Regions from separate parts of the Kitasatospora azatica KCTC 9699 genome, predicted to be linked through region 4. Evidence: riboswitches for the same ligand, from Rfam matches in the RefSeq annotation. Region 4 holds a riboswitch; each other region holds the start of a gene.
What was found. A riboswitch is a leader RNA that binds a small molecule or an ion and turns the genes downstream of it on or off. The one in region 4 is predicted to bind cyclic di-AMP.
Positions count from the first base shown of each region.

Region 1: another riboswitch for cyclic di-AMP. It lies ahead of BR98_RS16180 (M23 family metallopeptidase); the one in region 4 lies ahead of BR98_RS35700 (transglycosylase family protein).
Region 2: another riboswitch for cyclic di-AMP. It lies ahead of BR98_RS31360 (C40 family peptidase); the one in region 4 lies ahead of BR98_RS35700 (transglycosylase family protein).
Region 3: another riboswitch for cyclic di-AMP. It lies ahead of BR98_RS40085 (transglycosylase family protein); the one in region 4 lies ahead of BR98_RS35700 (transglycosylase family protein).

Region 1 covers NZ_JQMO01000003.1:1,130,104-1,137,508, reverse strand. The annotation lists gene BR98_RS16195 (TetR-like C-terminal domain-containing protein) at 1-419, opposite strand, end outside; gene BR98_RS16190 (alpha/beta fold hydrolase) at 419-1,243, opposite strand; gene BR98_RS16185 (YiaA/YiaB family inner membrane protein) at 1,357-1,644, opposite strand; cyclic di-AMP (ydaO/yuaA leader) riboswitch at 1,811-1,976, shown strand; gene BR98_RS16180 (M23 family metallopeptidase) at 1,988-2,815, shown strand; gene BR98_RS16175 (hypothetical protein) at 2,805-3,782, opposite strand; gene BR98_RS16170 (GNAT family N-acetyltransferase) at 3,826-4,392, shown strand; gene BR98_RS16165 (sensor domain-containing protein) at 4,457-5,134, shown strand; gene BR98_RS16160 (hypothetical protein) at 5,232-5,930, shown strand; gene BR98_RS16155 (tyrosine-protein phosphatase) at 5,923-6,585, shown strand; gene BR98_RS16150 (TNT domain-containing protein) at 6,582-7,220, shown strand; gene BR98_RS16145 (hypothetical protein) at 7,236-7,405, opposite strand, start outside.
Region 2 covers NZ_JQMO01000003.1:4,648,159-4,655,563, forward strand. The annotation lists gene BR98_RS31330 (aminotransferase class V-fold PLP-dependent enzyme) at 1-310, shown strand, start outside; gene BR98_RS31335 (Lrp/AsnC family transcriptional regulator) at 350-631, opposite strand; gene BR98_RS31340 (rhomboid family intramembrane serine protease) at 628-1,428, opposite strand; gene BR98_RS31345 (hypothetical protein) at 1,630-1,875, shown strand; gene BR98_RS31350 (NYN domain-containing protein) at 1,985-3,445, shown strand; gene BR98_RS31355 (C40 family peptidase) at 3,632-4,657, shown strand; cyclic di-AMP (ydaO/yuaA leader) riboswitch at 4,921-5,072, shown strand; gene BR98_RS31360 (C40 family peptidase) at 5,077-6,213, shown strand; gene BR98_RS31365 (C40 family peptidase) at 6,381-7,405, shown strand, end outside.
Region 3 covers NZ_JQMO01000002.1:1,063,947-1,071,351, forward strand. The annotation lists gene BR98_RS04995 (APC family permease) at 1-1,467, opposite strand, end outside; cyclic di-AMP (ydaO/yuaA leader) riboswitch at 1,817-1,985, shown strand; partial or broken gene BR98_RS40085 (transglycosylase family protein) at 1,988-2,278, shown strand; gene BR98_RS40090 (hypothetical protein) at 2,227-2,598, opposite strand; gene BR98_RS40095 (LysM peptidoglycan-binding domain-containing protein) at 2,731-2,931, shown strand; gene BR98_RS05010 (YchJ family protein) at 2,980-3,411, shown strand; gene BR98_RS05015 (NUDIX domain-containing protein) at 3,437-4,063, shown strand; gene BR98_RS05020 (DMT family transporter) at 4,152-5,036, shown strand; gene BR98_RS05025 (isocitrate lyase/PEP mutase family protein) at 5,080-5,928, shown strand; gene BR98_RS05030 (hypothetical protein) at 5,950-6,672, shown strand; gene BR98_RS40890 (hypothetical protein) at 6,645-7,109, opposite strand; partial or broken gene BR98_RS42475 (pentapeptide repeat-containing protein) at 7,229-7,405, opposite strand, start outside; gene BR98_RS05040 (4-hydroxybenzoate 3-monooxygenase) at 7,403-7,405, shown strand, end outside.
Region 4 covers NZ_JQMO01000003.1:5,689,330-5,696,734, reverse strand. The annotation lists gene BR98_RS35730 (MFS transporter) at 1-282, shown strand, start outside; gene BR98_RS35725 (TetR/AcrR family transcriptional regulator) at 454-1,092, shown strand; gene BR98_RS35720 (helix-turn-helix domain-containing protein) at 1,132-2,001, opposite strand; gene BR98_RS35715 (ATP-binding protein) at 2,385-2,951, shown strand; gene BR98_RS35710 (DUF397 domain-containing protein) at 3,173-3,409, opposite strand; gene BR98_RS35705 (hypothetical protein) at 3,872-4,783, shown strand; cyclic di-AMP (ydaO/yuaA leader) riboswitch at 5,328-5,490, shown strand; gene BR98_RS35700 (transglycosylase family protein) at 5,498-6,730, shown strand; gene BR98_RS35695 (permease) at 6,809-7,327, opposite strand.

The sequences.
Region 1 (7,405 bases), 4.6 Mb from region 4:
GCCTCGGAGTTCTCGATCCCGTAGCCCTCCAGCACCGAGAAGATCGCCCCGACCAGGGCGGTGCCCGCGCCGATCAGCTGCTCGTCGCCGGCCGAGGGGGCCTGCGGCAGGGCGGCGTAGCGGCGCGGGTACTCGGTGGCGTAGCCGTGGTAGGCCCGCAGCAGTGCCTCCACGGCCGGTTGGCCGTGCAGTCCGGCGATCGCCGCGCGCAGCCGGGCGGCCAGGTCGCCGGTCACCCGGGCCGCGATCAGCCGGCGCAGTCCGGCCAGGCCCCCGGGTACGTGCTTGTAGAGCGAGGGGGCCGCCACCCCGGCCCGCGCGGCCACGGCGGCCAGCGTGAGGGTCTCGGGGCCCTGCTCGTCGATCAGCGCGAGGGCGTGGTCGACCACGGCATCGGGGGTCAGTCCGGCGCGGGGCATCAGGACACCTCGGTGAGGAAGGGGAGCAGGGCGTCGGCGACGGCCTGCGGGAACTGGGCCATCGGGTAGTGGCCGGCGCCGTCGATCATCACCTTGCGGCCGTTCAGCGCCTTGACCTGGCGGTCGGCCACCACCTCCGGCTTCGGGAAGTCGGGGTCCTTGGTGCCCATCAGCACCAGCGCCGGGCACTCGACGCCCTCGGTCCAGCCGATCGGCGAGGAGTTGCCGCGGACGTAGCCCCGGGTGGCCTGCTTGCGGCCGGGGGTGCGCAGCGCGGCCTCCAGGCGGGCGTTGTAGGCGGCGATCTCGGGGGTGACGCCGCCGGGGTAGGCCATCTTGTTCAGGTACCAGCCCCAGACCTTCGGGAAGGCGAGCACCGCCGAGCCCGTCAGCTGGACCAGGCCGCGCATCAGCGCGTTCTGCGGCAGGTTCTCGACGAAGGCGTCGACCAGCACGATCCCGGCGACCTTCTGCGGCGCGGTGGTGGCGGCCTTGACCACGCTGGCGCCGGTGTAGGAGCTGCCGACCAGCACGGCGCGCTCGATGCCCAGCTCGTCCAGCAGGGCCAGGGCGTCGGCGGCGGCGCCGGCCGGGCCGTAGTCGTCCCAGGCGATCGAGGACTCGCCGAAGCCGCGCAGGTCCATGGTGATCACGCGGTGTCCGGCGGCGGTGAGCAGTGGGCGCAGGTGCCGGTAGACGGCGCGGGAGTCGAGCATCCCGGGCAGCAGCACCACGGGGGTGCCTTCGCCTTCGGTGTCGTCGTAGGCGAGGGTGCCGCCGGCGAGCTGCAGGTACCGGGTCTGCGGTGCGGTGGTGGCGTTCACGACGGGCCTCCTGGCCTGACGAGGTGGGTGCCGGCTGCTACCGACACCCACAAAGCTATGGCTAATAGCCATAGCCGTCAACCCCTCCTGGGCACCGCCTCCGGACCGCCGGGTCAGCTCTCGACCCGGAACGGGTCGTGCTCGGCCAGCAGCTTCTCCAGTCGGGCCTGGTCGACCCGGGTGACGATCTCGCCGACCTCCTGCCGGTCACGGATCACCTTGGCGAGGGTGAAGGCGGAGGTGACGGTGTAGAGCAGGCCGAGCGCGAGGAAAGCCCGCATCCAGGCGCTGACCGGCAGATAGGCGATGCCGATGGAAAGGCCACCGGCGGCGAGGGCGAAGGAGAGGATCGCCTGGACGTAGTAGGCGGACGTGGTCCGCGGCTGAACCGAGGAAGTCATGCTTGAAGGATCGCCAACTCCGGTGCCCGTCACATGAGTACGCGTACTCAGTTCGGCACCCAAAGTAAGGGTGTGCCAATCCCCCTGGTATGGCTTGGAATCAGGGGCTCCTGGGATTAACGTTTGATAACGCAGCGCGGTCGGCAACGCCGTACCCGAACGGCACCGTGCGCCGTCGCCTAATCCTGAACCTGTCAAAAATGCGGGCAAGGGAGCCGGGGAACCACCGTTCCTTGGGGTGAATCGGACTGTCTCCCATCAGGGGCCGGTCCGTAGGAGACCTTCCTCTCCGAACCCGTCAGCTAACCCGGTAGGCGCGAGGGAAGGAAAGGAGCGCGCCCCCGTGGCGTTGACGCATACTCCGGCTCTGCTCGATCACGCCGGTGCGCCGGAGGAGACTCCCCGCCACCGGCTGCCCCGCCAGTCGCGCTCCGGTTCCCCGGTACTCGGCGTCACCGCGATGGCCGCCGCACTCGGCGCCACCACCGGCCTGACCGCCACCGCTGCCGCGGCCGCCACCCCGGCGAGCGCCCCGGCGACCGCCGTGATCGCACCCGACGAGAGCCCCGCGGCGAGCGCCGCGGACCCGGGTCTGGCGCTGGCCGCCCGGATCCAGCAGCAGGCCGACCCACGCACCGCCGCCGAGGAGGCCGCCCGCCTGGAGGCCGCGCAGGAGGCCGCCGCCAAGCGCGCCGCGCAGGCCCCGCAGGTCCAGGCCCCCGAGGCGCAGGCACCGCAGGCCCCGACCGAGCCGGCTCCCCCGGTCGAGGCCGCCCCACCGCAGGGTGCGCAGGCCCGGCTCCCCGTCGCCAAGTACACCCTCACCGCGCCAGGCTCCCCCTGGGCGCAGTTGAACACCGGACTGGACTTCGCCGCCCCCGCCGGCACCCCCGTGGTCGCCGTCACCGGCGGCACCGTGAGCTCGGCCGGCTGGTCCGGCAGCTACGGCTACCGGGTGATCCAGACCCTGCCCGACGGCACCGAGCTCTGGTACTGCAACCTCGCCTCGATCACCGTCACCGCCGGCCAGGTGGCCCCCGGCACGGCGCTCGGCAAGGTCGGCGCCACCGGCAGCGGCACCAGCCCGCGCCTGCACCTGGAGGTCCGCCCCGGCGGCGCGGCCCCGGTCGACCCGGTGGCCTGGCTGCAGGCGCAGGGCGTCACTCCGTAGCGTCCCCCGCCGCTCCGGCGGCCTCGTTGGCCTGTCCGGCGGCTTCGTCGCCCGCCTCGGCGGCGGCTTCGTCGGTCGGCCAGTCGGCGATGTCCGGCAGCTCCACCAGCCCGCGCTGGACGATGTACCGGTCGACCTCCGCCGCGCCCGGCTCCGGCGCGAGGTCCTGGTACTCCGTCAGCAGCAGCTCCGGCAGTCCGGGAACCGTCCACTCGCCGAGCAGCCGCAGCGCCTCGGCCTGCACGGCCGCCTCGAAGGCCGGGAAGTCCCCGGACAGTTCGGCCGGCATCGGCAGCCCGAGCGCGTTCAGCCCGGCCAGGTTGCGGTAGCTGCGCTGCATCAGCCGGTTCTCCACCAGCAGCCGGGCGCCGTCGGTGGCCATCCCGATCGAGAGCAGCACGCCCTCGGTCCAGCCCTCGACGCCCTCCGGCTGGTCCAGTTCGGTCAGCGCGGCCAGTGCGATGATCCGCTCCGCCTCGCCGAGCTCGCGGAAACCGGCCAGCCAGGCCCGCACCGCGTCCAGGTCCTCGGTGTCCACCCCGGCCTGCCAGAGCAGCAGCGCGTACAGCCGGGGCCAGGTCAGCAGGTGCGGCTGGCGCAGCAGCCCGGCCAGCAGTTCGCCCTGCCACTCGGCTTCCTCGTGCAGCCGCTGCTGCCGCTTGGCGTTGAGGCGCTTGGCGGCCCGCTGGTGATCGACCAGCAGCCGCACCGCGGCCCCGTAGGCCAGCGGGTCCTGGTCCTGGCGGGGCTGCACGTACAGGTGGATCCGTTCGTAGAGCAGCTCCTGCAGCAGCGCCGAGCTGAGCTCGGGGAAGCCGTCGTGCAACTTGGCGTCACCCAGTTCGAGCAGCGTCAGCACCGCGTTCAGCGGCCCCTGCGGCACCGGGTCCAGCCCCTGCTGCTCGGCCCAACGCAGCAGCTCAGCGGTGTGCGGCCGGGGCGCCAGCCGCAGGTCCTCGTCGTCCATGACCGGTACGGTAACCGCTCCCGGGCCCGTTACCGTACGTGCCATGCACCCCGTCCTGCTCACCGGGCCACGGCTGACGATCCGTGAGTTCCATCATGTGCCGCGCGATATCGACGCGTTGCACGCGATCTTCGGCGATCCCGAGACCGCCCGCTACCTGCCGTTCGAGCCGCGCGACCGGGAGGACTGCGCCGACCAGGTCGCGCTCTACCTGGAGGAGGCCGAGAACGAGCCGCGCACCGTCTACCGGCTGGCCGTCACGCTGACCGAGGAGGGCGAGGACGCCGTCCCGCTCGGCAACGCGGTGCTCGGCGTCGAGGGCGCCGACAGCCAGCGCGCCGCGTTCATCGGGTACGCGCTGCGCCGCGACGCCTGGGGGCTCGGCTACGCCACCGAGATCGCCCGGCTGCTCTGCGGGTTCGGCTTCGGCGAACTCGGCCTGCACCGGCTGGCCGCCCGGCTCGACCCGGCCAACCTGGCCTCCGCCCGGGTGCTGCGCAAGGTCGGTTTCCAGCTGGAGGGCCGGATCCGCGACGACCTGTACCTCCGTGACACCTGGCACGACGCGCTGCAGTACTCGCTGCTCGAACACGAGTGGCAGGGGGGTTAACCCCACCTCCGGTCCGCCGGGCAGCCGGGTACCGGCGCCGGCCGCCGCCGGGCAGATTGGAGGCATGACGACGACTACGCGGTTCGACGAGTACGACACCCCGTCCTTCTGGCGCGCCCCGTGGGCCCGGGAGTCCTACCGGGAGCTCGGCTACGTGGCCGGCTCGCTGGTCACCGCGGTGCTCGGCTTCAGCTGGGCCGTCACCGTCTTCGCGCTCGGCGCCGGCACCCTGGTCACCGTGCTCGGACTGCCGGTGCTGGCGCTGCTGCTGGCCGGTGCCCGCGGCCAGGGCGCGGTGGAGCGCGGCCGGATCGCCCGGCTGCTCGGTCAGCGGCTGGCCGCGCCCGCCCCGGTGGTGCCGCGCCGCCCCGGCTTCTGGGCGCGCGCCAACGCCCAGTTGGCCGACCCGGCGGGGTGGAAGGCGGCGGCGTACCAGGTGGTGATGTTCCCCTGGCACGTCTTCAGCTTCTGCCTGTCCGTCACGCTCTGGGCGTGCAGTCTGTCGATGGCCCTGCTGCCGGCGTACAACTGGGTCTTCCGGCACTACCTCGGCTGGCCCGGCTACCGGGTGCTGGACTACCAGGACAGCCACGGCGTGCGGCACGACTACTACCTGAGCTCGTTCTGGCAGGTGGCCGGCACCTCGCTGGCGGGCATCCTGCTGATCTTCCTGACCGTCCGGATCACCCACGGCCTGACCAGCGTCTCCCGGGCCGCCGCCCGCGCCATGCTCGCGGGCTGAACGGCCGTCAGCGGCGACCGGGCGCCCCGCTCCGCTGCGGCGACGGGGCGTCCCGCTCCGGATGCGGAGCGGGCGCCCGCGTGTTCGGCTGGGCTGCGTGCTGATCACCTCCCGCCCGCTGGACGAGTACTGCGCCTTCTTCGGCCTCACCCGGGCCCGGCTGCGCGCGCTGCCCGGCCCGGTGCTCGACTGCCCCGGCGGCGCCGCCGCGCTGGTGGCCGAGGCCAGGGAGCTCGGCTGCCGGGTGGTGGCCGCCGACCCCGCCTATGCGCGGCCCGCCGCCGAACTCCTGGCCGAGGCCGAGCGGGCCCGCCGCACCATGGCCCGCGCGATGCCCGCCGCGCCGCACCGCTACCTGGCGCCGCGGCACCTCCCGTACGAGAAGTACCTGCGCAGCTGGGACCGGGCCCGCCGGCTCTTCGCGGCCGACCGGGCCACGAACCCCGGCAGCTACCTGGCCGCGGCGCTGCCCGCCCTGCCGTTCGCGGACGGGACCTTCGCGCTGACGCTCAGTTCGTACCTGCTCTTCGCCTACCCCGAGCTGTTCGGGCCACCGGCGCAGCTGGCCGCCCTGCTCGAACTGGTCCGGGTCACCGCGCCCGGCGGCGAGGTGCTGGTCCACCCGCTGCACGACGGCGCGGCCCGCCGCAGCCCGCACCTGCCGCAGCTGCGGGCCGCACTCGGCCGCCACGGGGTGCGCAGCGAGCTGCGCGGCCACCGCGCCCCGGGCGACGGCCGACGCCGATATGTCCTCGCGCTGACCCGGCACCGCCGGTACCGTCCGGCGCATGACTGATCCTCAGATACCGGGCCTGCGCAACCTGCGCGAGGTCTGCCCCGGCCGGCTCTACCGCTCCGCCACGCTCAACGAGCTGACCCCCGAGGGTGCCCACGGGCTGGCCAAACTCGGGCTGCGCACCGTCATCGACCTGCGCGACCCCGCCGAGCTCGACCACTGGCCGGACCGGCTGCACGACCTGGACGTGGAGCTGACCAACCTCCCGTTCCTGCCGCAGGACGGCGAGGACCGCACCGGCACGCCGCTCGTCGAGCTCTACCCGCTGATGGCCGACACCGCCGGGCCGGTGCTGGTCGCCCTGCTGCGCAGGCTGCTCGCGCCGGGTGCGCTGCCCGCGCTGCTGCACTGCGCGGTCGGCAAGGACCGGACCGGGATCGCGGTGGCGGTGCTGCTGGACCTGCTCGGTGCCTCGGACGAGCAGATCATCGCCGACTACCTGCGCTCCAACGAGGGGCTCGGCCTGCAGGACGGGCCGGTGGAGTACCTGGACGCGGACGGGAACGTGCGGCTCAGCAACCCGGCGACGCCCGAGCTGCTCACCGGGGTGCTGGAGCGGATCCGGCAGCGGCACGGGAGCATCGAAGCGTATCTGATCGGACATGGCCTGAATCCCGGCGAAGCAACTGCCCTGCGCGCTACCCTGCGTGAGTGATCGTCACTTTCCAGCGCACCAGCGTCCTGGCCGCCACGGCCCTCCTCGCGTTCGCCGTCGCCCCCGTGGCGCACGCGGACGCACTGCCCTCCGACCAGTGCTCCGCCGCATTCGAGAGCGGCGATCCACGGCTCGGGCCCGAGCAACTGCCGACCACCGGCCCGGTGGGTCGTGAACTGATCGGCTACCAGCGCACCGGAGGGGCCGGGGCTCAGGAGTTCCTCAACCAGTACTACGACTCGGCGGCCGGCTCCTGGAAGTACCCGCCCTCCAACGGGTACCTGATCGGCCTCAACGGGCAGCCGATCGAGCTGGAGCAGCCGCTGCTGCCCGGGCAGCACATCGACCGCTTCGGCAGCGAGTACGGGTCCTTCCTGGCGCCCGAGGGGCTGCCGTACGCGAGCCGCTCGATCCCGCCGCAGAGCCTGGACGGGAACCCGGCGGCGGGGTGCAACTACCACGACTACCGGGTCCTCAAGACCTTCAAGGTGCACGCCGGCCCGATCGCGCCGTGGTTCAACCAGCCCGGCTACGGCTGGCAGTACCAGCTCGACGCCACCCTCGTCCCGGGTGCCCCGGACCGGATCAACGTGGGCTGGCTGATCACCAACGGCTACCTCCAGCGCCTGATCTGACCCCTGCCGAGGAGGTCACACCCCCGCGGGGCGGGGGGTGGGGACCTGGCCGATCGCGTCCAGTTTGGCGAGGATTCGTTCGGCCACCCAGCGGCGGTCCGAGGAGTCCGGGATGCCGTCGGGGGCGAGCAGTTGGGAGACCACGGCGGCCCGCAGCCGCATCCGCTGGTCGCGGCCCAGGCGGT
Region 2 (7,405 bases), 1.0 Mb from region 4:
CAGCTCGCACTTCGCGGCGGCGCTCTCGGCGGAGTACGGGATCGGGGTGCGGGACGGGCTGTTCTGTGCGCACCCGCTGGTGCGGACGCTGCTGGGCTCCGAGGAGGCGTCACCCTCGCAGTGCGGTGCGCCCGAGCCCTCGCTGCCGGGCGAGCGCAGCCTCAACGCGATCCGGGTCAGCTTCGGTGCCGGGACCCCGGAGGAGCACCTGGACCGGTTCCTCGGCGCCGTGCGCGAGCTGGTCAGTGACGGCGCCCGCTGGAGCTACCGCAACGAGGGCGGGCGCTGCGTCGCCGACACCCGCCGCTGAGGCAGCGAGCCGCTGGGCGGTTGAGCCGCTGAGCGGGCGTCAGCCGTCCAGGCCCAGCGCGAAGGCGGCCTCCAGGTCGTGCTGGGAGTAGGTGCGGAAGGCGATCTGGGTCTCGGTGTGCTCGACGCCCGGGACCTTGTTGAGCCGGCCGGGGATCACCTCGGCCAGGTCGTCGTGGTGGCGGACCCGGACCATCGCCACCAGGTCGTACCCGCCGGTGACCGAGTAGACCTCGCTGACCCCGTCGATCGCGGCGATCGCCTCGGCGATCTCGGGGATCCGGTCGACGCTGGTCTTGATGAGCACGATGGCGGTGATCACTGGGGGGCTCCCTGATAGGTCGTGGGATCAGCGTATCGGGCACGCCTGCTCCCGACCCACACCGCCAGGAACCCCGCCGCGAAGCCGATCACATGGGCCAGGTAGGCGACCCCCGGGAGGGCGTCGTGCGCGGACCACCACTGGACGGCGAACCAGAGGCCGAGCACCAGCCAGGCCGGGAAGCGCAGCGGCAGGAAGAACAGCAGCGGCACCAGCGCGGTGACCCGGGCCTTCGGATAGAGCCGCAGGTAGCCGCCGAGCACCCCCGCGATCGCCCCGGAGGCCCCGACCAGCGGCCGCAGCGCCTCCGGCCCGTTGCCGGTGGTCAGCGCGTACCCGTAGGCCGCCAGCGCGCCCGCCGCCACATAGAAGAGGAGGAAGCGCACCCGTCCGAGCCGCTGCTCCACCCCCGGGCCGAAGACGAAGAGGAAGAGCATGTTGCCCAGCAGGTGCAGCCACCCGCCGTGCACGAAGAGCGAGCTGAACACCGAGACGGCCGGCAGCTTGCCCGGGGTGGGCCGCAACGGGCAGTCCGGCAGCGGTGCGGCGGCCCCGGCCAGCTGAGCCGCGGTCAGCGGACGGTTGCTCAGCAGCTCCGCCGGGACGGCTCCCCAACGCTGCTGGTAGCGCTGCGCCGCACAGGCGCGCTCGGCGGTGGTCCGACCTCCCCCAGCCTCCGGCCGGGCTGATCCCCATTCCGAGTTGAGCCCGCTCGGTCCGGCCAGGAAGACCAGGCAGTTCAGGCCGATCAGCAGATAGCTGACCAGCGGGGCCGACTGCGTCCTCGGGAGCGCCATGGCCGGATCCATTCCGCGCGGTGCGGGTGCCGACACAGCGGTGTACGGCGACTGGGTGAACCAACCGGTCGGCTGTTCGAGCCGTCCGGATGCTGGTCGGGACCGGTATCCGGTGCCTGCGGTCGCAGGTCGAGGCCCTAGGCTTGAGGCCTGGCCGGAGCATCGGCCCGGACCAGGGACCAGCCGAGAGGACCCCGCCCCATGACTGTCCCCGTGCCCACTGCCGAGACCCGCTGGCGCTGCACGCTCTGCGGAAACCTGACCCGCTTCGACGTGACCCGGTCCTCCAAGGTGGTCGAGTACGTCCATCTGGACCTGGCGGGCGAGGCCAAGGTGGAGGAGCGCGAGGTGCTCAGCGAGAGCGTGGAGTCGATCCGCTGCCGCTGGTGCAACGCGGTCGACCAGGTCGAGCTGGTGGCACGGCCGGACGCCGAGAACGCGAGCTGACCGGCTGACCCTCCGGGTCGACCGGGGCGTGGTGTTCCTCGCGGCGCCACGCACGAGACAATTGCACCGAGTGGTGAGTCAGCAGACCAGGATCGGAGCCGAGGACGCGATGGACGCAGCGAGGGAGGCCGCCGAGCCCCAGGGGCAGCCGCCTGCTGCCGAGGACGCGCCCGACACCGGGACGTCCGGCAACGACGCGCCCCAGAGCGGTGCGGCCGGCCATGGTGCACCCGACGGCGGTGCGGCTGACGAAGGCGCGGCCGAGCAGCTGGAGCGTCCGCTCCCCGAGGGCGTCCGCCGCCGGGTGGTCGGCCTGGCCGCCGACGCGCTCGGCGGGCTGCCGGCCGCCGAGCTGCCGACCACCCTGCGTCCGTACGCCAAGTTCACCCCGGCCCGCCGCGCCAAGTACGCCGGCACCGCGCTGGCCGCGGCGCTGGAGGCCGAGCCGGTCTTCCGGCTGCGGATAGCGGACCGGCTGCGCCTGGGCCAGCCGGACCTGGTCAAGGCCCTGGAGGCCGGCCAGGTCCCCGGCGCAGCCGAGCCGCTGGACGTGGCGGCCGCCGCCTACCTGCTGCGCCCGCGCGGCTGGACCAGGTTGGTGGCCGAGGCCGGCGAACAGGCCGAGCGGGCCGGCGTCGAGGACGCCGCCGCGGAGGCCGCCCGGCTGGTGGAGAAGCTCCAGGAGGAGCTGGCCACCACCCGGGCCGCCGCCCGCACCGACCTGGAGCGTCAGCGGGCCGAGTCGGAGGGCACCCGCAAGGAGTTGGAGTCGCTGCGCAAGAAGCTGCGCAGCCTGGAGAGCGACACCCGCCGGGCCCAGGCCGAGAGCCGCAAGCTGCAGGGCGAGCTCACCGAGGCCAAGGCGGCGGCGGCCACCGAGCGCGGCGCCGCCGAGAGCGAGAACCGCCGGCTCAAGCACCGGGTGGCCGAGCTGGAGAGCGCGCTGGAGACCGGCCGGCGCACCGCCCGCGAGGGGCGCAGCGTGGAGGACATGCGGCTGCGGCTGCTGCTGGACACCGTGCTGCAGTCGGCCCAGGGCCTGCAGCGCGAGCTGGCGCTGCCGGTCACCCAGCTGCACCCGGCCGACCTGGTGGACGCCGTGGTGCCCGGCTCGGCCTCGCCGCACGACGTGGCCCGGCGCGGCCTGGCGGAGGACGACCCGGCGCTGCTGGACCAGCTGCTGGCGATCCCTCAGGTGCACCTGGTGGTGGACGGCTACAACGTGACCAAGACCGGCTACCCGACGCTGCCGCTGGAACAGCAGCGGCTGCGGCTGCTGGGCGGTCTGGCCATGCTGGCCCAGCGCACCCAGGCCGAGGTGACCTGCGTCTTCGACGGCCAGGACCTGGACGTGCCGGTGATCATGGCGCCGCCGCGCGGGGTGCGGGTGCGGTTCAGCCGCACCGGGCAGACCGCCGACGAGCTGATCCGCCAGCTGGTCCGGGCCGAGCCGCAGGGCCGCCCGGTGGTCGTGGTGTCGGCCGACCGGGAGGTCGCCGACGGCGTGCGCAAAGTCGGCGCACGCCCGGTGGCGTCGACCCTGCTGTTGAACCGGTTGTCGCGTCCCTGAAGTACCGTTCGGGTACTGACCGGGGTTCACCCGGTGAAGAGTCGGTGAAAGGCGCTGCGCCAAAGGTAGTTCGCACCGGCGGGGGAGTGGCGCGAAGATGTGATGTTCACTAGGGTCTGGCGTCAAACCTATTTTTCCGGTCACTTCACCCGATCGGGTGAGCCCGGTAGAAGAAGGAGCTGTCCCTTGGCGTCCCACCGCCGTCCCAAGCAGCCGAGCCGCGCGCGGGTGTCCGTGCTCACCGCCGCTGCGGCGACCGCGGTCGCCCTCTCCGCACAGACCGGAGCCTGGGCCGACCCCAAGCCGTCGAAGGAAGACGTCAAGGCGCAGATCGACGACCTGAACGGCCAGCAGGAAGCCGCCACCGAGAAGTACAACGGTGAGAAGGAGCGCGGCGACCAGCTGCGCCAGCAGGCCTCCCAGCTGCAGGACCAGGTGGCCCGCACCCAGCAGCAGGTGACCGAGCTGCAGTCCGGCCTGGCGGCCGTGGCGGGCGACCAGTACCGCAACGGGGGAATCGACTCCTCGGTGCAGATGATGCTCAACTCCAACCCCCAGCAGTACCTGGACCAGGCCGCCAGCATGCAGGTGGCGACCTCGACCCAGACCGACGCGCTGAAGTCGCTCCAGTCCGAGCAGCGCAAGCTGGACCAGGAGAAGAAGGAAGCCGCCGACACGCTGGCCGAGCTGGACCGCTCGACCCAGGCGCTGAACGCGGCCAAGGCGGACGTGCAGGCCAAGCTGGCAGCGGCGCAGAAGCTGCTCTCCTCGCTCAGCGCCGCCGACCAGGCCGCACTGCGGGCGGCCGACCGTGCCTCGCGCAGCGACGTCCGGGCCCCGCTGAACCTGCCGCCGGCCTCCGGCTACGCCGGCGCCGCGGTGCAGGCCGCGCTCAGCAAGCTGGGCCACGCCTACCAGTGGGGCGCCAGCGGTGCCACCTACTTCGACTGCTCGGGCCTGACCCAGTGGGCCTACGGGCAGGCCGGCGTCTCGCTGCCGCGCACCACCTACGAGCAGGTCTCGGTCGGCACCCGGGTGCCGAGCCTGGCCCAGGCCGAGCCGGGCGACCTGATCTTCTACGGCGGCGACCTGCACCACGTGTCGATGTACATCGGCAACGGCCAGGCCGTGCACGCACCGCACACCGGTGACGTGATCCGGATCGCGGACGCCGCCTCGATCGGGTCCATCAACACGATCCGCCGGCCCTGATCCGGCGGACCTGACGTTCTCTCACGCCTCGATGTGAGCCCGGACACCTGTTCGTACACTTCATGATCACCTTCCGGTGACCCGCGTATCACTCACAGTCAAAGTTGGACGATTCTTCCGACAAAGATTTGAACAGATCACGGATCTGTTACTAGGGTCGTCAACCGGACCACCGCGATGGCGTTCACCCGACCCGGGTGGCAGCGGGGGTTACCGCCGAGTCTGGAAAGCGGCACGGGCAGTTGACTGCCCGACGGGGAGCCCCTGCGGGGGAGCTGCGGACCGGAGCCGGGGAACCACACGTTCCTCCGGGGTGAATCGGCGCCAGGTCGACCTGACGGTCGGTGAGGCGTCGTAGGGCAGTCTTCCAGCCCGAACCCGTCAGCTCACCCGGTAGGCGGTCGAAGGAAGAAGGATTCGTGGCGTCCCATCGTCGTCCCAAGCCCGTCGGCCGAACACGCGCGTCGATCCTGACCGCCGCTGCCGCGACCGCCGTCGCCCTCTCGTCGCAGACCGGTGCGCACGCCGATCCGACTCCCACCCTCGACCAGGTCAAGACGCAGGTCGACGACCTGAACGGCCAGGCCGAGGCTGCCAACCAGAGCTACGAGGGTGCGCAGGTCAAGCAGCAGGCGCTGCAGAAGCAGGTCAGCGACATCCAGGACCAGGTCGCCCGCCAGCAGGACCAGGTGACCAACCTGCAGTCCGGACTGGCCGGGGTGGCCGCCGACCAGTACGCGAACAACGGCATCTCGCCGACCGTGCAGCTGATGCTCAACACCAGCCCCGACCGGTTCCTGAACCAGGCCGGCTCGCTGAACGAGCTGAACAGCACCCAGGCCGAGACCCTGAAGCAGCTTCAGCAGCAGCAGCGCAAGCTGGACCAGGACAAGGCCGAGGCGCAGGCCAAGCTCACCGAGCTGGACGCCTCCACCCAGCAGCTGAAGGCCACCAAGGACGAGGCCCAGGCCAAGCTGAAGAAGGCCCAGGACCTGCTCAACACGCTGACCGAGCAGCAGAAGCAGGCGATCGCCGCCGCCGAGGCGAAGGCCGCCGCCGATGCCAAGGCCGCCGCCGACAAGGCCGCTGCGGACGCCAAGGCCGCCGCCAGCCAGAGCGCCGCCGCCTCGCGCGACACCACCCGCACCGACCTGGGCACGCCGAGCGCGCCGGCCGGCACCCCCAGCGTGCCGAGCACCGGTGGCTCGCACGCGCAGGCCGCGATAGCCGCCGCCGTCAGCAAGCTCGGCTCGCCGTACGTCTACGGTGCCGCCGGCCCATCCACCTTCGACTGCTCGGGCCTGACCCAGTGGGCCTACGCGCAGGCCGGGGTCTCGCTCCCGCGCACCTCGCAGGAGCAGGCCGGGGCGGGGACCAACATCGGCACCAACATCGCCGACGCCCAGCCCGGCGACCTGATCGTCTTCTTCGGCGACATGCACCACATCGGCCTGTACGTCGGTGGCGGGCAGGTCATCCACGCCCCGCACACCGGCGCGGTGGTCCGCTACGAGTCCGCCACGGTGATGCCGATCTCGGCGATCGTGCGCCCCTGACGAGACGTCAGCAGACAGCCCGGCTTCCCTTGGGAAGTCGGGCTGTTCTCGTATAAATGTCCGATTGGTGATCAAATATTCGTATCGGTAGGGGTTTGGACTCGTCCGTCCTGACTCGCTAACGTCTGCGCTCGGACCTCAGTTGGACGATTGGAGTCGTCAAGCCCATGGCGATGCCGCAGCGCCCGGTACCTCCGGGCCGTACTCCCCCGCAGGGCGCCGCGCGGCGGCTCGCCCGAGTGCTGGCGGTCACCGCTGCCGCGACCACCGCGCTGGCGATAACGGCCGGCTCGGGCGCGCAGGCGGCACCACGGCCGGACCGGAACGAGGTCAAGGCGCAGGTCGACCAGCTCTACGCGGAGGCCGAGCAGGCCTCGGAGAAGTCCAACGCGGCCGAGGAGGACGCCAAACGGCTGCAGCGCGAGGCCGGCAGCCTGCAGCAGCAGGTGGCCGTGGCGCAGGACTCGCTCAACACCATGCGCTCCGACCTGGCCATGGTGGCCGCCGCCCAGTACCGGGCCGGCGGGATGGACCCGGGGGTGCAGCTGATGCTCTCCTCCGACCCGCAGGACTACCTGGCGAAGGCCCGCAGCCTGGCCCAGGCCGGGCAGCAGCGCGCCGACTCGCTGCGCGAGGTGCAGCAGCAGCAGCGCAAGCTGGACCAGCGGCGCGCCGAGGCCTCCGGCAAGCTGGTCGAGCTGGAGGCGGTGCGGGCCGCGCTGGCGCAGAGCAAGCAGCAGGTGCAGGCCCGGCTGAAGAGCGCCCAGGCGCTGCTGAACAGCCTGACCGCGACCGAGCGGGCCCAGCTGGTCTCCCAGGACGCCAAGGAGGCCCAGGAGCGGGCCACCCGTGGCACCGACCGGATCGACCTGGGCAACCTGCCGCCCTCCTCGGACCGGGCGGCGGTGGCGCTGGCTGCCGCGCTGAGCAAGGTCGGCTCCCCGTACGTGTACGGATCCACCGGGCCCGGCGCGTTCGACTGCTCCGGTCTGATGTACTGGAGCTGGCGGCAGGCCGGAGTGACCCTGCCGCGCACCTCGCAGGCGCAGGCGTTCGGGGGGCAGCGGATCAGCCTCGCCGAAGCGCGACCGGGAGACCTGGTGATCTTCTTCAAGGACATGCACCACGTCGGCATGTACGTGGGCGGCGGCACCGTGGTGCACGCGCCCTACCCCGGTGCCCGGGTCCGGTA
Region 3 (7,405 bases), on a different contig from region 4:
GGAGAGGACGCCCATTCCGGCCAGGTAGACCGGCAGCCACTGCCCGGCCCGGAAGTCCATCCGGGGCGCCCGGGGCAGCCCCTTGGACCTGGCGTAGGCGGCGTAGGAGCCGAGCAGCAGGTAGCCGATCAGGATCGAGGCGCCGAGCCGCCACAGGGTGTCCCAGCCGGCCCAGTAGATCACCAGGTTGGCCACCACGAAGGCGATCGGCGAGATGATCTGACCGGCCGGCAGGTGGTAGGAGCGCTCCATGGCCGGGAAGCGCTTGCGCAGGACGCCGAAGGCGAGCGGCGCGCCCGCGTACATCAGCACCACGGCGGAGGTGATGAAGCTGACCAGCTTCTGCCAGCTGGGGAACGGCAGGAAGCAGAGCACCCCGGCCACCCAGGCGATCAGCAGGCCGAGCCAGGGCACCGCACGCCGGTCGGTGGCCTGCATCGACTCGGGTGCGTAGCCGTTGCGGCTCAGCCCGTAGGTGATCCGCGAGCTGGAGGTGACGTAGATCAGGCCGGTGCCCGCAGGCGAGATGATCGCGTCGATGTAGAGCACCGAGGCCAGCCAGCCCAGGCCGATCAGCGTGGCGAGGCCGGCGAAGGGGCCGCTGATTCCGGTGTACGTCAGCTGGTCCCAGCCGCCGGAGAAGGTGTTGGCCGGCAGTGCGCCGATGAACACCACCTGCAGCAGGATGTAGATCAGGCTGCCGATCAGCACCGAGCCGAGCACCGCACGCGGGATGTCCCGGCGCGGGTGGGTGCTCTCCCCGGCCCACTGGATGGCCTGCTCGAAGCCGAGCAGCGCGAAGATCACCCCGCTGGTGCTGATCGCCGCGAGCACGCCGCGGGCGCCGAACGGCGCGAAGCCCTGGCTGCTGAAGTTGGACCCGTGGAACTCCTTGATGCCGAAGACCAGGATGGTCAGCACCGGGACCGCGATCTTCCACCAGGTGGCCGCGTTGTTGGTGCGCGCCAGCCACCTGACTCCGAAGAAGTTGATCGCCACGAAGACCGCCAGCAGCGCGGCCGCGACGACGAAGCCGGAGGCGGTCAGCGTCTGGTCCTTGGCGTGGAGCAGCCCGTCGGCCCAGGTCCAGTGCTGGGCATAGCCGATCATCGCCTGCACCTCGATGGGCGCGATGGTGGCGGCCTGCAGCCAGGTGAACCAGCCGAAGGACATCCCCGCGAAGCCGCCGAAGGCGTAGTGCGGGTAGCGGGCGGTGCCGCCGGCCACCGGGAAGAGGCCGCCCAGCTCGGCGTGCACCAGGGCGAGCAGCACGATGGCGACCGTGCCGATGCCCCAGGAGAGCAGGGCCGCCGGGCCGGCCGCCTTGGCGGCCTTCTCGGCGCCGAAGAGCCAGCCGGAGCCGATGATCGCGCCGACCGAGGCGAACAGCAGACCGACCAGGCCGACCTCCCGCCGCAGCGCGTGCTTCGGGGAGCTGCGTTGGGTCCCGGCAGCGGGTGACGCCATGGCTGCGGCCTCTCTCATGAACGAACAGGGCTTGTCCGACGCTGCCTCAGCTCACGCGGCCCGCGCACGCCGCGCGCCGGTGGCGGTCACCCGTGATCAGCCGTCCGGCGCAATAGTCCGACTCCCCGTCGACTCCCCGTCGGCTCCCCGTCGGCTCCCCGCCGACTCCCGGCCGACTCCCGACCGTGTCCCAATCAGTCCGTAGTCGTAGGACCAGCGAGGCTTCTGTGATTCTGGCGTGACGTGTGCGATGCGGGGTTGTTATCGAGGTGATGATCCGTCTAGTCTCCCTGCAACCCGCCACAGCGGGCACCCGAACGCGGTACGCCGAGTCCTGCCCACCGCGCTTTCCGGGACCACGACGACACCTCTGGGCAGGGGCGGGGGACCCAGGTTCAGTGCCGTCTCCCACGGCTTGGGGTGAAGCCGCCCGCCGGATCCGATCCGCGCGGGTGGCCGGGCCAACCTCCCGGTCCGAACCCGACAGCTCACCTCGCAGGCGTGCGGAGAGGGACGTTCCATGGTGTTTTCCGGTTCCGGCCGCCACCGCCGCCCGACCCAGACCGACCGCGCCGTGGCCGCCGCCACCGTGGCGGGCGCGGGCCTGGCCCTGCCGCTGCTGACCGCGACCGGCGCCCACGCCACGCCGAGCACCACCTGGGACGCGGTCGCCCAGTGCGAGACCGCGGGCAACTGGGTCGCCAACACCGGCAACGGCTTCTACGGCGGGCTGCACCTGACCGCGCGGGACTGGGTCGCCTACGGCGGCGACGAGTACGCCGCCGATCCCTCGCACGCCACCAGGGACCAGCAGATAGCCATCGCGGAGAAGCTGCTCGCCGACCGCGGGCCGAGCGCCTGGCCGGGCTGCGAGTCGGTGTCCGGACTGGCCCAGGCGACCACCACGCCGACACCGGCGCCAAGCGCGCCGACGTCGACCACGCCCGGCAAGCCGGATAAGTCCGACAAGCCCGACAAGCCGACGTCCGGGCCGTCGACGCCGACCGCCCCCACCGACGCGCCGCCGGCCACCCCGCCGACGCCCACCGCCCCGACCGCCGGCACGCCGAGCGCACCGGCGACCACGGCCACTCCGGCGCCCGCGTCCTCCGCTCCCGGCACGCCCGCCACCAGCACTCCCCGGCGGACCAGCCCCCCGCGCCAGCCCCCACCACGCCCAGCGCTACGCCGACCACTCCGGCGCAGCCGCAGCCCGGCACACCGGCGCCCGGTTCCGTGCCCGCTCAGCCCCAGCCCGCCCCGATGCCCGCGCCCGCACCGCAGCCCGGCTCGCAGCCCGCCCCCGTCGGCGGCCCCTACACCGTGCAGAGCGGCGACACCCTCTACGGCATCGCCACCAGCCACCACCTCGACGGCTGGACCCAGCTCTACCAGGACAACCTCGGCGTGGTCGGCGGCAACCCCGACCTGATCTTCCCCGGCCAGCAGCTCCAGCTCCCCTGAGCCGGGGCGCCCCGGCGTCCGTCGGAATCGGCCCGTCAGAATAGGGCCATGTCCCGACGAACCACCCGCCCCGCCAAGAAGCCCGCCGCCACCCGCACGAGCGACTGCCCGTGCGGCCTGCCGGCGAGCTACGACGACTGCTGCGGCCGACTGCACCGCGGTCTCGCCCAGGCGAGCACCGCCGAGCAGCTGATGCGCTCGCGCTACTCGGCCTTCGTCGTCCAGGACGTCGGCTACCTGCTGAGCAGCTGGCACCCGGACACCCGGCCGAGCGCGCTGGATCTCGCGCCGGAGCTGCGCTGGGAGCGCCTGGAGATCCTCGGGGGCACGGACGGCGGCCCGTTCCACACCTCGGGCACCGTCGAGTTCCGCGCCTACTACCGTGAGGGCCGCAGCTCGGGGACGATGCGCGAGAACAGCCGTTTCGTCCGCCACGAGGGTGCCTGGGTGTACCTGGACGGCGAGGTCGAGGCGGACTGAGCCCCGCACCGCCCCGAGGAGTCCGATGACCGACGTCCACCCGCCCGCCGTCCTGCCGGCCGAACTCCAGCCCGCCGCCCCACCGACCGAACTCCCGTTGGCCGAGCTTTCGTTGGCCGAGCTGCCGTTGGCCGAGCTGCCGTTGGCCGAGCTGCCGTTGGCCGACTACCTGCGCACCCTGCCGCACGGAATCCTCTTCGGCGCCGTCCACTTCACCGACCCGGACGGCCACCCGCTGCTGCTGAAGTCCGTCTACGACCCCGAGGTCTGGCAGTTCGCCGGCGGCAACATGGAGTTCGGCAGCGATCCGTGGGACTGCGCCCGGCGCGAGGTGTGGGAGGAGACCGGCCTGACGCTGCCTCAGCACCCGGTCCCGCCGTTGCTCGCGCTGCTCTTCGTCGCGGCCTCGGGCGACTGGCCGTTCAAGATCGGTGTGGTCTTCGACGGCGGCACCCTCTCCCACGCCCAACTCGCCGGCCTGGTGCTGGATCCCGCCGAGCACTCGGAGTACTCGGTCCGCTCGCTCGCCGACTGGCGCCAGGAGCTGCGACCGAGCCGGCTGGCCCTGCTGGAGGCGGCGGTCGAGGCCCGCCGGACCGGCCGCTCGGCCTACCTGCAGCTGCCGCTTCCCGCACCCGCCCATGAGACCTGAACCGCCGGCGCACCGAGCTACCGAGCTACTACCCGATCATCCCGATAATCGCTGTCCCGATTCCGGACGGCCCGTTAGCTTGACCCCCATGGACCTCACCGCCCCCGCCGACACCGCTCGCCTGGACCGCAAGGCGGTGGCCGCAGCGACGATCGCGGTCCTGCTCTGGGCCTCGGCCTTCGTCGGAATCCGCACGGCCGCCGCCCACTTCGGCCCCGGACCGCTCGCGCTGGGCCGGTTGGCGGTGGGCTCGGTGGCCCTGCTGGCGACCTGGGCGGTGCGCCGCGAGCCGCTGCCGCCGCGAGCGGCCTGGCCCGGCATCGCCGTCTCCGGCCTGCTCTGGTTCGCGCTGTACATGGTGGCGCTCAACTGGGGCGAGCAGAAGGTCGACGCAGGCACCGCCGCGATGGTGGTCAACCTCGGCCCGGTGCTGATCGCGCTGCTCGGCGGACTCCTGCTCCGCGAGGGGTTCCCGCGACAGCTGATGATCGCGGTCGCCGTCTCGTTCACCGGCGCCGTGGTGGTGGGACTGTCCCGCGCCGGCGGCTCCTCCTCGCTCCTCGGGGTGCTGCTCTGCCTGCTTGCCGCGCTGCTCTACGCGGCCGGCGTGGTGGCCCAGAAGCCCGCGCTGCGCCATGCCGGCGCGCTGCAGGTGACGGCCTTCGGCTGCCTGCTCGGGACGGTCGCCTGCCTGCCGTTCAGCGGGCAGTTGGTCTCCCAGCTCGCGCACGCCCCGCTCTCGGCCACCCTGGACCTGGTCTACCTGGGCCTGTTCCCCACCGCACTCGCCTTCAGCGCCTGGGCCTACGCCCTGTCCCGCACCACCGCCGGACGGATGGGCGCCACCACCTACGCCGTGCCTGCCCTGGTGGTGTTGATGTCCTGGGCGATACTCGGCGAGGTGCCGGCACTGCTGAGCCTGGTCGGCGGTGGGCTCTGCCTGACCGGCGTCGCGCTCTCCCGCCGTCGCTGACCCTCCGCCACTGACCCTCCGCCACTTCCCAAAGGACGCCCCCGTGCAGCTGACCATCGAGGACCAGCGCCGCCGCGCGCTCGCCTTCCGCGACCTCCACACCGGGCCCGGCGCCTTCGTCATCCCCAACGCCTGGGACGCCGGGACGGCGCGGCTGCTGACCGGGCTCGGCTTCCCCGCGCTGGCCAGCACCAGCGCCGGACTGGCCTTCGCGCTGGGCCGGGCCGACGGGGCCAACCTGGTCGACCGGGAGCAGACGCTGGCCAACGCGCGCTCGATCGTGGCGGCCACCCATCTGCCGGTCTCGGCCGACCTGGAGAGCGGCTTCGGCCCGGCCCCCGAGGACGTCGCCGAGACGATCCGGGCGGCGGCCGCCGCCGGACTGGCCGGCGGCTCGATCGAGGACGCGACGGGCGACGCCGCGGCGCCGATCCACTCGTTCGAGGCGGCCGTCGAGCGGGTCCGGGCAGCGGTCGAGGCGGCCCGCGGGCTGGACGTCCCGTTCACGGTGACCGCCCGCGCCGAGAACTACCTCTACGGGCGCGAGGACCTGGCCGACACGATCCGGCGGCTGCAGGCCTACGAGCTGGTCGGCGCCGACGTGCTCTTCGCACCCGGCCTGCCGGACGCCGAGTCGATCCGGGCGGTCTGCGCCGCGGTCTCCGCTCCGGTCAACGTCCTCGCCGCCGGGGCCGCCCAGCAGCTGACCGTCCCGCAGCTCACCGACCTGGGCGTGCGCCGGATCAGCCTCGGCTCCGGCCTGTCCCGGATCGCCCTGGCCGCCACCGTGCACGCCGCCCGCGACATCCAGCACACCGGCACCTTCGCCGCACTGGCCGACGCCCTGCCCTATCCCACCACCAACGCCCTGATGTCCCCGCCGGCGGTCTAGGCTTGCCCTAGTGTTGACGACATGTCAACTCGTCTTCTGACGGCGGCCGCCGCGCTCACCCTCGCTCTCACCCTCACCGAAGCGAACGCCTCGGTCGCGGTCGCCTCGGCCGCGGTCGCCTCGCCTGCGGTCGCCCCGCCCGCGCAGCCCTCAGAGTCCGCGCAGCCGGCGCACCCCGCGCAGCCCACCGCGGAGATCTTCGCCACCAGCAACACCGCGATCATCACCGACCCCGACGACCCCCGGCTCAGCACCCACCTGCGTGCCTTCGAGCGCGAGGTGCGCGGCATCATCCGGACCAACGGCGCCGCGCCCGGCTCCTCCACCCTGCTGGACGGCGTCTTCTGGTCCTCGGACCTGAAGCAGGCCACCTACGAGCGCTCCCGCGAGTTCGACGTCAACCGGGTCAGCGCCGACGGGCTGCACCACATCGCCGATCTGATCCGCAAGCAGTACCACCAGGAGTCGGTGCTGACCTTCCGCTTCCTGCCCACCACCGCCCCCGACGCCAATGCGGTCGAGATCGAGGCCCCCGGCGTCACCTCGCAGCGCCTGCACGACGCGCTGCTCGCCGACCCCGTCGCCCGCGACGAACTCGGCGGCGGCTCGGTCGCCCAGGACGGCAGGCTGATCCTGATCGCCCCGGTGGCCGACCTCCCGCTGACCCAGCACCTGCTCGCCGCACTGGGCGTGGACTGGACCGCGGCTACCGTCCGCTACGGCGCCGAGGAGTTCGTCGGGTAGGGCCGCTCCCGCAGCACGGCCTGCTCGGCCGCCCAGGGCAGCGAGTACCAGGAGAGCGCCGCCAGCACGGTGGCGCTCGGCAACTCGGCCGCGTAGGCCAGCACCTGGGCGAGCAGGTAGGACGAGCCGCGGTGCGCCGAGTACAGGTCGAAGTAGGCGTCCAGGGCGAGCAGCACGGCGGTGGCGGAGGCGACCGGGCTGGTGGCGCGGTGCCGACGGTGCACCAGCGAGGCCAGCAGGAGCAGCGCCGCCACCTCCATCACGTCCAGCCAGACCCAGGAGTTGGAGAGGTTCCGGGCCCCGAGGTACCCCCTGACCGACATCGCCAGTACGACGATCCACGGCAGCAGCAGGAACGCGGCCACCCGGAAGGCGATCGGCAGCCAACGCCGGAGCGTCGCCTCGCGGGCCTCGAGCGCTTTTCGAAGATCAGGCACCCGATGATCGTACCTATCCGTGACGGTCCGCCAGCTGATAGGAATTCATTCGGCAAGGCACGAAGGCAGCGGGGGAACTGGCAGTGGATCAAGCGACAAGTCGACAGGCTCAGGGTGGATCGGCTCAGGGTGGATCGGCTCAGGGTGGATCGGCTCAGGGTGGATCGGCTCAGGGTGGATCGGCTCAGGGTGGATCGGCTCAGGGTGGATCGGCTCAGGGTCGCCAGGATCAAGCCGGATCGACTCAGGGTCGACCGGTTCAAGCTGGATCGGATCAGGACAGCGCGACCGTCCTG
Region 4 (7,405 bases):
GTGGGCAACGCCCTGGTGCTCGCCGTCACCACCGCGGTGATCACGGCCGGCACGCACGGCGGCGACAGCCCGCACGCCCAGTTGGCCGGCTACCGCCCGGCCCTGCTGCTGGTCACCGGGGTCGCCCTGATCGGTCTGCTGGTGGCCGCCGGCGGCGCGCTGCTGGACCGCCGCCGGGCGGCGGCGCGGCACTCGGTGCCGGACTACGATTACGCCCGGGTCGGCGCCGAGGCGGCGCCGGAGATGGGGGCTCCCGCGGCCGGAGGTCGAGGGAGGGTCTGACGGGCTGTCAGCAGAGCTTTGGCGTCGGTCTCACCAGTCCCCCGTTCTGGTGAGACCGACGCTGTTGCCCGTACCGGACCGACTCCCGCCTTCGCCTCGGGCGGAGACCGTCGGTCACTCACGGTCAGAAGTATATTGACCGAGAGCCAACCAACGTACGGAGCTGACACGATGGCACCTCGCGGGGAATCGGTCAACGAGGAGATGCGGCTGCGCTCCCGGCGCCGGCTGATGCGGGCCACCACCGAGCTGGTGGACCAGCGCGGATACGCCGCCACCACGCTGGCCGACATCGCCGAACGGGCCGGGCTGGCCCGGGGCCTGGTGTCGTACTACTTCGACGGCAAACGACTCCTGATGCAGTCGGCCACGCACCGTCTGATGCATCTGGAGCTGGCCGCCGCCCTGGCCGTCCTGCCGGGCGACGCCTCGCCGCAGGAGCGGCTGGCCACCGCGATCGACCAGGTGCTGCGCACCGCGCTGGACCACCCGCGGGTGATGCGCTCGCACCTGGCGCTGATCCTCGATCCGGACGTCGGCGGCTTCGTCCAGGACCCGGAGCAGCAGCAGCTCGGCGCGATCCTGCGGGAGGTGCTGGCCGGCTGGGGCGCGGGCGATCCGGTGGCCGAACACGCGGTGCTGCGCAGCGCGTTGATGGGCGGCTGCATCGGTGTGCTGCTGCCGGGGGCGCAGACTCCGCTGCCGCCGATCCGGGCCGACCTGTTCGCCCGCTACGAGCTGCCCTGGGAGTTGGGCAACCCGCCGCAGGTCGACCCGCCGGGGCGACCGCACTGGATACGACGGGCGTAGCGGGCACGGGTCCGCCCGGCGGCGGAGCGGGCCTGGCGCTCAGGCCTCGCGCAGGATCGTGGAGAGCAGCTCGACGGTGCGCTCCGGGGTGAGGCTGTCCACGCACAGCCGCTCCATCACCTGGACGTAGGCGTCCACGTCGTCGCGCTTGTCCAGGTAGAGGGCGCTGGTGAGCTGCTCCAGGTAGACCACGTCGGCCAGGTCCTGCTCCGGGAAGCGCAGGATGCTGAACGCCCCGCTCTCGCCGGCGTGCGCACCGAACCGGAACGGCATCACCTGGATCACCACGTTGGGCTGCTCGGCGATGTCGATCAGGTACTGCAGCTGACCGCGCATCACCTTGGGCCCGCCGACCGGGCGGCGCAGCGCCGCCTCGTCGATCACCGCCCACAGGCGCGGGCCCTGACCCTCCGTCAGGAGCTTCTGGCGGCGCAGGCGCAGGCCCACCAGGCGGTCGATCTCCTCGTCGCTGAGCACCGGGCGGCTCTGGCCGAAGACGGCGCGGGCGTACTCCTCCGACTGCAGCAGACCGGGGATGAACTGCACCTCGTAGGTGCGGATCAGCGAGGCGGCCTCCTCCAGCCCGACGTAGGTCTGGAACCAGCCGGGCAGCACGTCGCTGAAGCTGTGCCACCAGCCGGACTTGTTGGCCTCGCGGACCAGGCCGAGCAGTGACTCGCGTTCCTCACCGTCGGTGACGCCGTAGAGGGTGAGCAGGTCGGCGACGTCGCGTTCCTTGAAGCTGACCCGGCCCAGTTCCATCCGGCTGATCTTGGATTCAGAGGCGCGGATCTGGTACCCGGCATCCTCTCGGGTGACACCCCGTGCCTCGCGCAACCGGCGCAGCTGGGAGCCCAGGAGGATTCGGCGCACCATGGAACCGCCGCCGCCGGGCTGCGCTGTGGTCATGCCGTGGGAACCTCCGCCTCGGGAAACAGGGCACAGTCTGCCACTATCCGGCCGCTGACAGTGCTTGTCGTGGCAGAAGGATCTATCAATTTTGCATCGGCACGTCCATCAGCACGTCCATCGGCACGTTCGGATGCACGTGCATCCGGCGCCTGCATATGCCAATGATGCGACTGCACGTGAATCGACTCTTGCATCTGCCGTGAGCGCAGAGCACGATGGTGCACGTGCAGTTGCACACCCCCTGTGACAGTCCCGCAGGCTTCGTTGTCGACCCCATGCACGGTGTCGAGGCGATGGCGAAGCGGCCGAGCGAGTCGGAGGTGACCGGCATGACCCCGCCGGGTCCAGCCGTGTCCGCCCCCTTATGGGAGGAGCTCTTCATGGGCACCGGTACGGCCCTGGCCGTCGATCCTGACGTCATGACGTGTACGCTCGCTCCCCGCTATGACGCGGTGAAGACCGCTCGCGACTTCACCCGAACCACCCTGCAGCGCTGGGGGCTCGGTGACCTCTTCGACGATGTTGCCCTGGTGGCCTCGGAGTTGGTGACCAATGCGCTGCGCCACGCGATAGGCCAGCCCACCGCGGCCGATCTGCCCGGCGCCGCCGGGCGCCAGCCCTTCCCGGTCCAGGCCGGACCGCTCCACAACGGTGAGAGCCGACTGCCGATCCGGATCAGCCTGGTCCACCGGGCCCCCCAACTCGTCTGCGCCGTCAGCGATCCGAGCAGCATCGGCCCGGTCACCCGGGAGGCCGACTTCGTCGCCGAGTCCGGACGCGGACTGCACCTGGTGGACTCCTTCAGCCACTCCTGGGGCTGGCATCCGCTCGCCTCCGGGGCCGGCAAGGTGGTCTGGGCCCTGTTCCAGGCCGAGGACGTGCCGCATCACGGCTCCTCGCTGGTGGTTGACAGTGCGTCAGCCGGGCGCCACCGGCGCTCCGCCTAGCCTGATCCCGCTGTGCCCCGAACGCCGCGCCCTGGCGCGGCGTTTCGTCGTCCCGATCGCATGTCGTCCCCATCGCCTGTCGTCCCCGTCGCCGAGCACCGCCGACGGCCGGCTGCCAGCTACTGCCACACCCGCGGTTGCCGCCGGAGATGCCGAACGCCGTCGCGGCACTGGCTCCCACGACGGCGCATCCTCGTCCCACCCGGTACTCGGGCCCCGCTTCAGCCCGCCAGGTGGTCGAACTCCCCGTCCTTCACGCCGAGCAGCAGCGCTGCTATCTCGTCGCGTGTGTAGATCAGCGCCGGACCGTCCGGGAACCGCGAGTTGCGCATCGCGACCGCGCCGTCCGGGAGGGCGGCGAGCTCCACGCAGTTCCCCTTGGAGTTGCTGTGCCGACTCTTCTGCCAGACCACGCCATCGAGGTCCGTCGCCGCCATGCCGTTGTACGTGTGGTGCATAGAAATCTCCCAAGAGCCTGGAGTGCTCGTACCGCTCGGCGCCCGACCGCTCCGGCCGCCGGCCGCCTCCGGCTCGTACGGGCAGGGCGAATGCCTTACTTGTCGTAATGATAACGCTAATGCACGTGCATCGGCATGTGATTTTGCGCGTGCACGGACCTGCACAGGATGTGACGGTAACCTGCCAGAATCGCCCTCATGGCGGTGCAGAAGCGGACATATGAGGGTGATTCAGCTGGTGATCGGTAACCCCGCGTCGGGAAGACGCCCGGGGGAGCCTGGCCGGTTCGACCGTTGACACGGATCGAGCGTGATCAACTTCGCAGCCGGATCCTCACACTCCGTCACATCAGTAACGGCAGCGCCGGATTTTGCCGCGATTGACCCGACTTGCCCCTGGCTGACCCCCGGAACGGCAGCCGGATGCGGAATGATCGCGCGCATGTCCTACGATTCTGCGCCATGAGCACTGCAGCCATCCCGGGCGCACCACTGCCCGTCCGCACGCCAGGCTCCCGGGCACGGGGGCGCCACCGTCGGCCCGAGCGGCCCGAGGTGCCGGCCGGCGCGCCGGCGCTCGTCCTCGCGGTCCCCGCCGAGGCGACCCCGGAGGCGGTCGCGGTGGTGAACGAGCTGCTCTCGGTGATCCGCGGCGAGCAGCCCGGCATCGAGGCCGCGGCGGGCTGGCTGCCCGGCCCGTCGGCCGCCGAAGCCGCCCAGGCCGCCGAGGGCGAGACCGGCGGGCAGCCGACCATCCCCACTGTCGAGTCGCTGCTGGGCGCGGCCGCCGAGGCCGGGCTGCCCGCGCCGGTGCTGGTCCCGCTGCTGTTCGGCCCGCACCCGTACCTGCCGCAGCTGCAGCAGCTGGCCGCCGACACCGGCGCGCTGCTGACCGACGTGCTCGGTCCGCACCCGCTGCTGGCCGAGGCGGTGCACGTGCGGCTCTCCGAGGCCGGCCTGGCCCGCGCCGACCGGGCCCGGCTGTTCGCCATCGCCACCTCGGCCGACGGCGTGGTGCTGACCACCGTCGGCGGCGAGGAGGCCGCCGCGGCGGCCGGGATCACCGGCGTGCTGCTCGCGGCCCGCCTGGCGGTGCCGGTGGTGGCGGCCGCGCTGGACGTGCCCGGCTCGGTGGCCGGCGCCGTCGAGCACCTGCGGGCCACCGGCTCGCAGCGCCCGGCACTGGCTCCGCTGGTGATCGGTCCGGAGGCGGCGGGCGACCTGCTGCTCGGCGCGAGCGAGCAGACCGGCTGCCCGAGCGCCGCGCCGCTGGGCGCCTACCCCACGGTCGGTCAGCTGGTCGCCTCGGCGTACCTGGCCGCGCTGCCCGCGCCCGTCGAGGAAGACCCGCAGGAGCCCGCCGAGCAGGCCTGAGACCTCTCGGTAGCCCTCGCACCAGTTCAAGGCCCCGTTGCCGCCCGCCAGGGCGGGAGCGGGGCCGTCGGCGTTTCCGGACAGGGGACACGCCGGCGGCCGACCGGAGCACCGGAGACGCCGGCGGCGGACCCGAGCACGGAAGACGGCGGGCAACCCGAGCTGACGGGACGCCAATGACCGGGCAAAACGGACATCTGAGGGCGAGTCGGCTTTGGTCTCGAAACGGTAACTGCGGGACCTCGGGCCCGGTCGCGGGCGGTCGGAACGGACCGCTGAGGCTGGGTCAGGAAAGGTCCGTCCGCCGACGAACCGTCACCCTGAAGGACCGGCAACTCCCCCACCGCCGAGCCCCCTTGGCCCAGCGGGCGCCGACACCCCCTCAGATACCCACCCCGGTCGATCTTGAAGGGCTGGTGAAGGCGATGTGACGCCGATCACAGCTGTTTGCGGATTCAACTTATCTCTGTCTAACGTGCTCCCCGTTCGTGGTCACACGGACCCAGTGGGCCGGACGCCGAGTCCTGCCACCGGCACCGCTGGCAGCGCGAAAACGCACCACGGCAGGAGCGGGGGAACCAGGTAAGCCGCCCCGGCACCGGTCCACGGACCGGCCGCCAGGGGCTAGGGGTGAAGCCGTGCTCAGCACGGCCGGGCAACTCCAGCCCGAATCCGACAGCTCACCTCGTAGGCGTAGGAGAGGAACGCGTCTTCATGCTGCCCACCACTGCCACGGACCGCCCGTCCCGCACCGCCAAGCGCGTCATCGCCGCGACCGGCCTGATCGGCCTGGGCCTGACCCTGCCGTGCGTCACCGCCACCACCGCCTCCGCCGCGCCGGTCTCGGTGTGGGACAAGGTCGCCGCCTGCGAGAGCAGCGGCAACTGGTCGATCAACACCGGCAACGGCTTCTACGGCGGCCTGCAGTTCACCTCCTCCACCTGGGCGGCCTACGGCGGCACCCAGTACGCCCCGCGCGCCGACCTGGCCACCAAGGACCAGCAGATCGCGACCGCCGAGAAGGTGCTCGCCGACCAGGGCCCCGGCGCCTGGCCGGTCTGCTCCATCCAGGCGGGCCTGACCCGCGGTGGCGCGGCCCCGACCGTGGACACCAGCGCCGCGGCGAAGAGCCAGCCCGCGCAGACCCCGCAGCCCGCGCAGACCCCGAAGGCCGCGCAGACCCCGAAGGCCGACCAGGGCAGCGCCCAGAGCCACTCCGGCCACCGCGGCGCCTCCCAGGACGCCACCGCGGCCGCACCGCAGCCGACCACCACCACGGTCAACGAGAGCTACACCGTGGCCTCCGGTGACTGGCTGTCCAAGATCGCCCAGAACCACAACGTGGACGGCGGCTGGCAGAAGCTCTACGAGCTCAACAAGTCGGTCCTGACCCAGGGTCCGAACCTGATCTACCCGGGTCAGCACCTCACCCTGGGCACCAAGACCGTGGTCACCCCGGCCCCGGCCACCCAGAGCAGCGACAAGTCCTCGGACAACGACGCCGCCAGCGCCCCGGCCACCCCGGCCGTGCGCACCACCAGCGCCCAGACCACCACCGCCACCACCGCCAGCGCGCAGACCGCCACCGGCGCCTTCGCCAAGGCGATCACCTTCGCCGAGTCCCAGGTCGGCCAGGCCTACATCTGGGGCGGCACCGGTAACGGCGGCTGGGACTGCTCCGGCCTGACCCAGGCCGCGATGGCCAAGGCCGGCGTCTCCATCCCGCGCGTCGCCGCCGACCAGGCCGCCGCCAGCACCCGGGTCTCGCTGAGCAACGTTCAGCCCGGCGACCTGCTCTTCTGGTCGAACAACGGCAGCGCCTCCGGCGTCTACCACGTCGCCCTGTACATCGGTAACGGCAAGTACGTCGAGGCCGCCAACCCGAGCGCGGGCGTGAAGTACGAGACCATCGCCAACTACACCCCGGACTTCGCCGGCCGGGTCTGACCCCGCCGCAGGACCGATTGAAGGCCGCTCCCCGTACCCGGGGAGCGGCCTTCGGCCGTGAGCTGACGGGGCCTGAGTTCAGCGTGGCGCGGGCCCGGGTGCGCGGCGTCGGCGGGTGTACCGGAGCAGCGCGCCGAAGACCGCCGCTCCGATCAGCGCCCCGAGCAGCGAGGCGCCGCGGAACCAGGGGGCGTTGACGTCCATGGTGCGCTGCCCCGCGTGCGCGCCGCTGCCGTTGCCGACCACCACGCCGAGCGTCCACAGGTTCGGTGAGGCGATCACCAGGGCGCCGGTGATCCAGGCCGCGCGGACCTTCCAGGGCTGTCCCCGGCGCAGCCCGAACCAGAGCACCAGCAGCGGCAGCAGGGTGCAGGTGATGCCGGTCAGCAGGCCCAGCAGCAGGCCGCTGGAGAGTTTGCCGTCCACCGCGTCGCCGACCCGCTGGGACCACCAGCGCGGCACCGTCGCGGCGTACAGGAAGTCGAGGCCGACCAGCACGGCCAGGCCGATGCCGCCGAACAGCAGTCGGCGCCGGCGGTCCACTCGGACCGCCGGCGCCGGCTGCTTGGGCTCGTGCTGCTGGGATGTTTGCGCCATGCCCCGATGCTGGCACCGGGGCCGGCCGGGCGCCTGTCGACGCCGCCGCCCGGCGCAGCGGCCTCGGGGCCCGGCCGA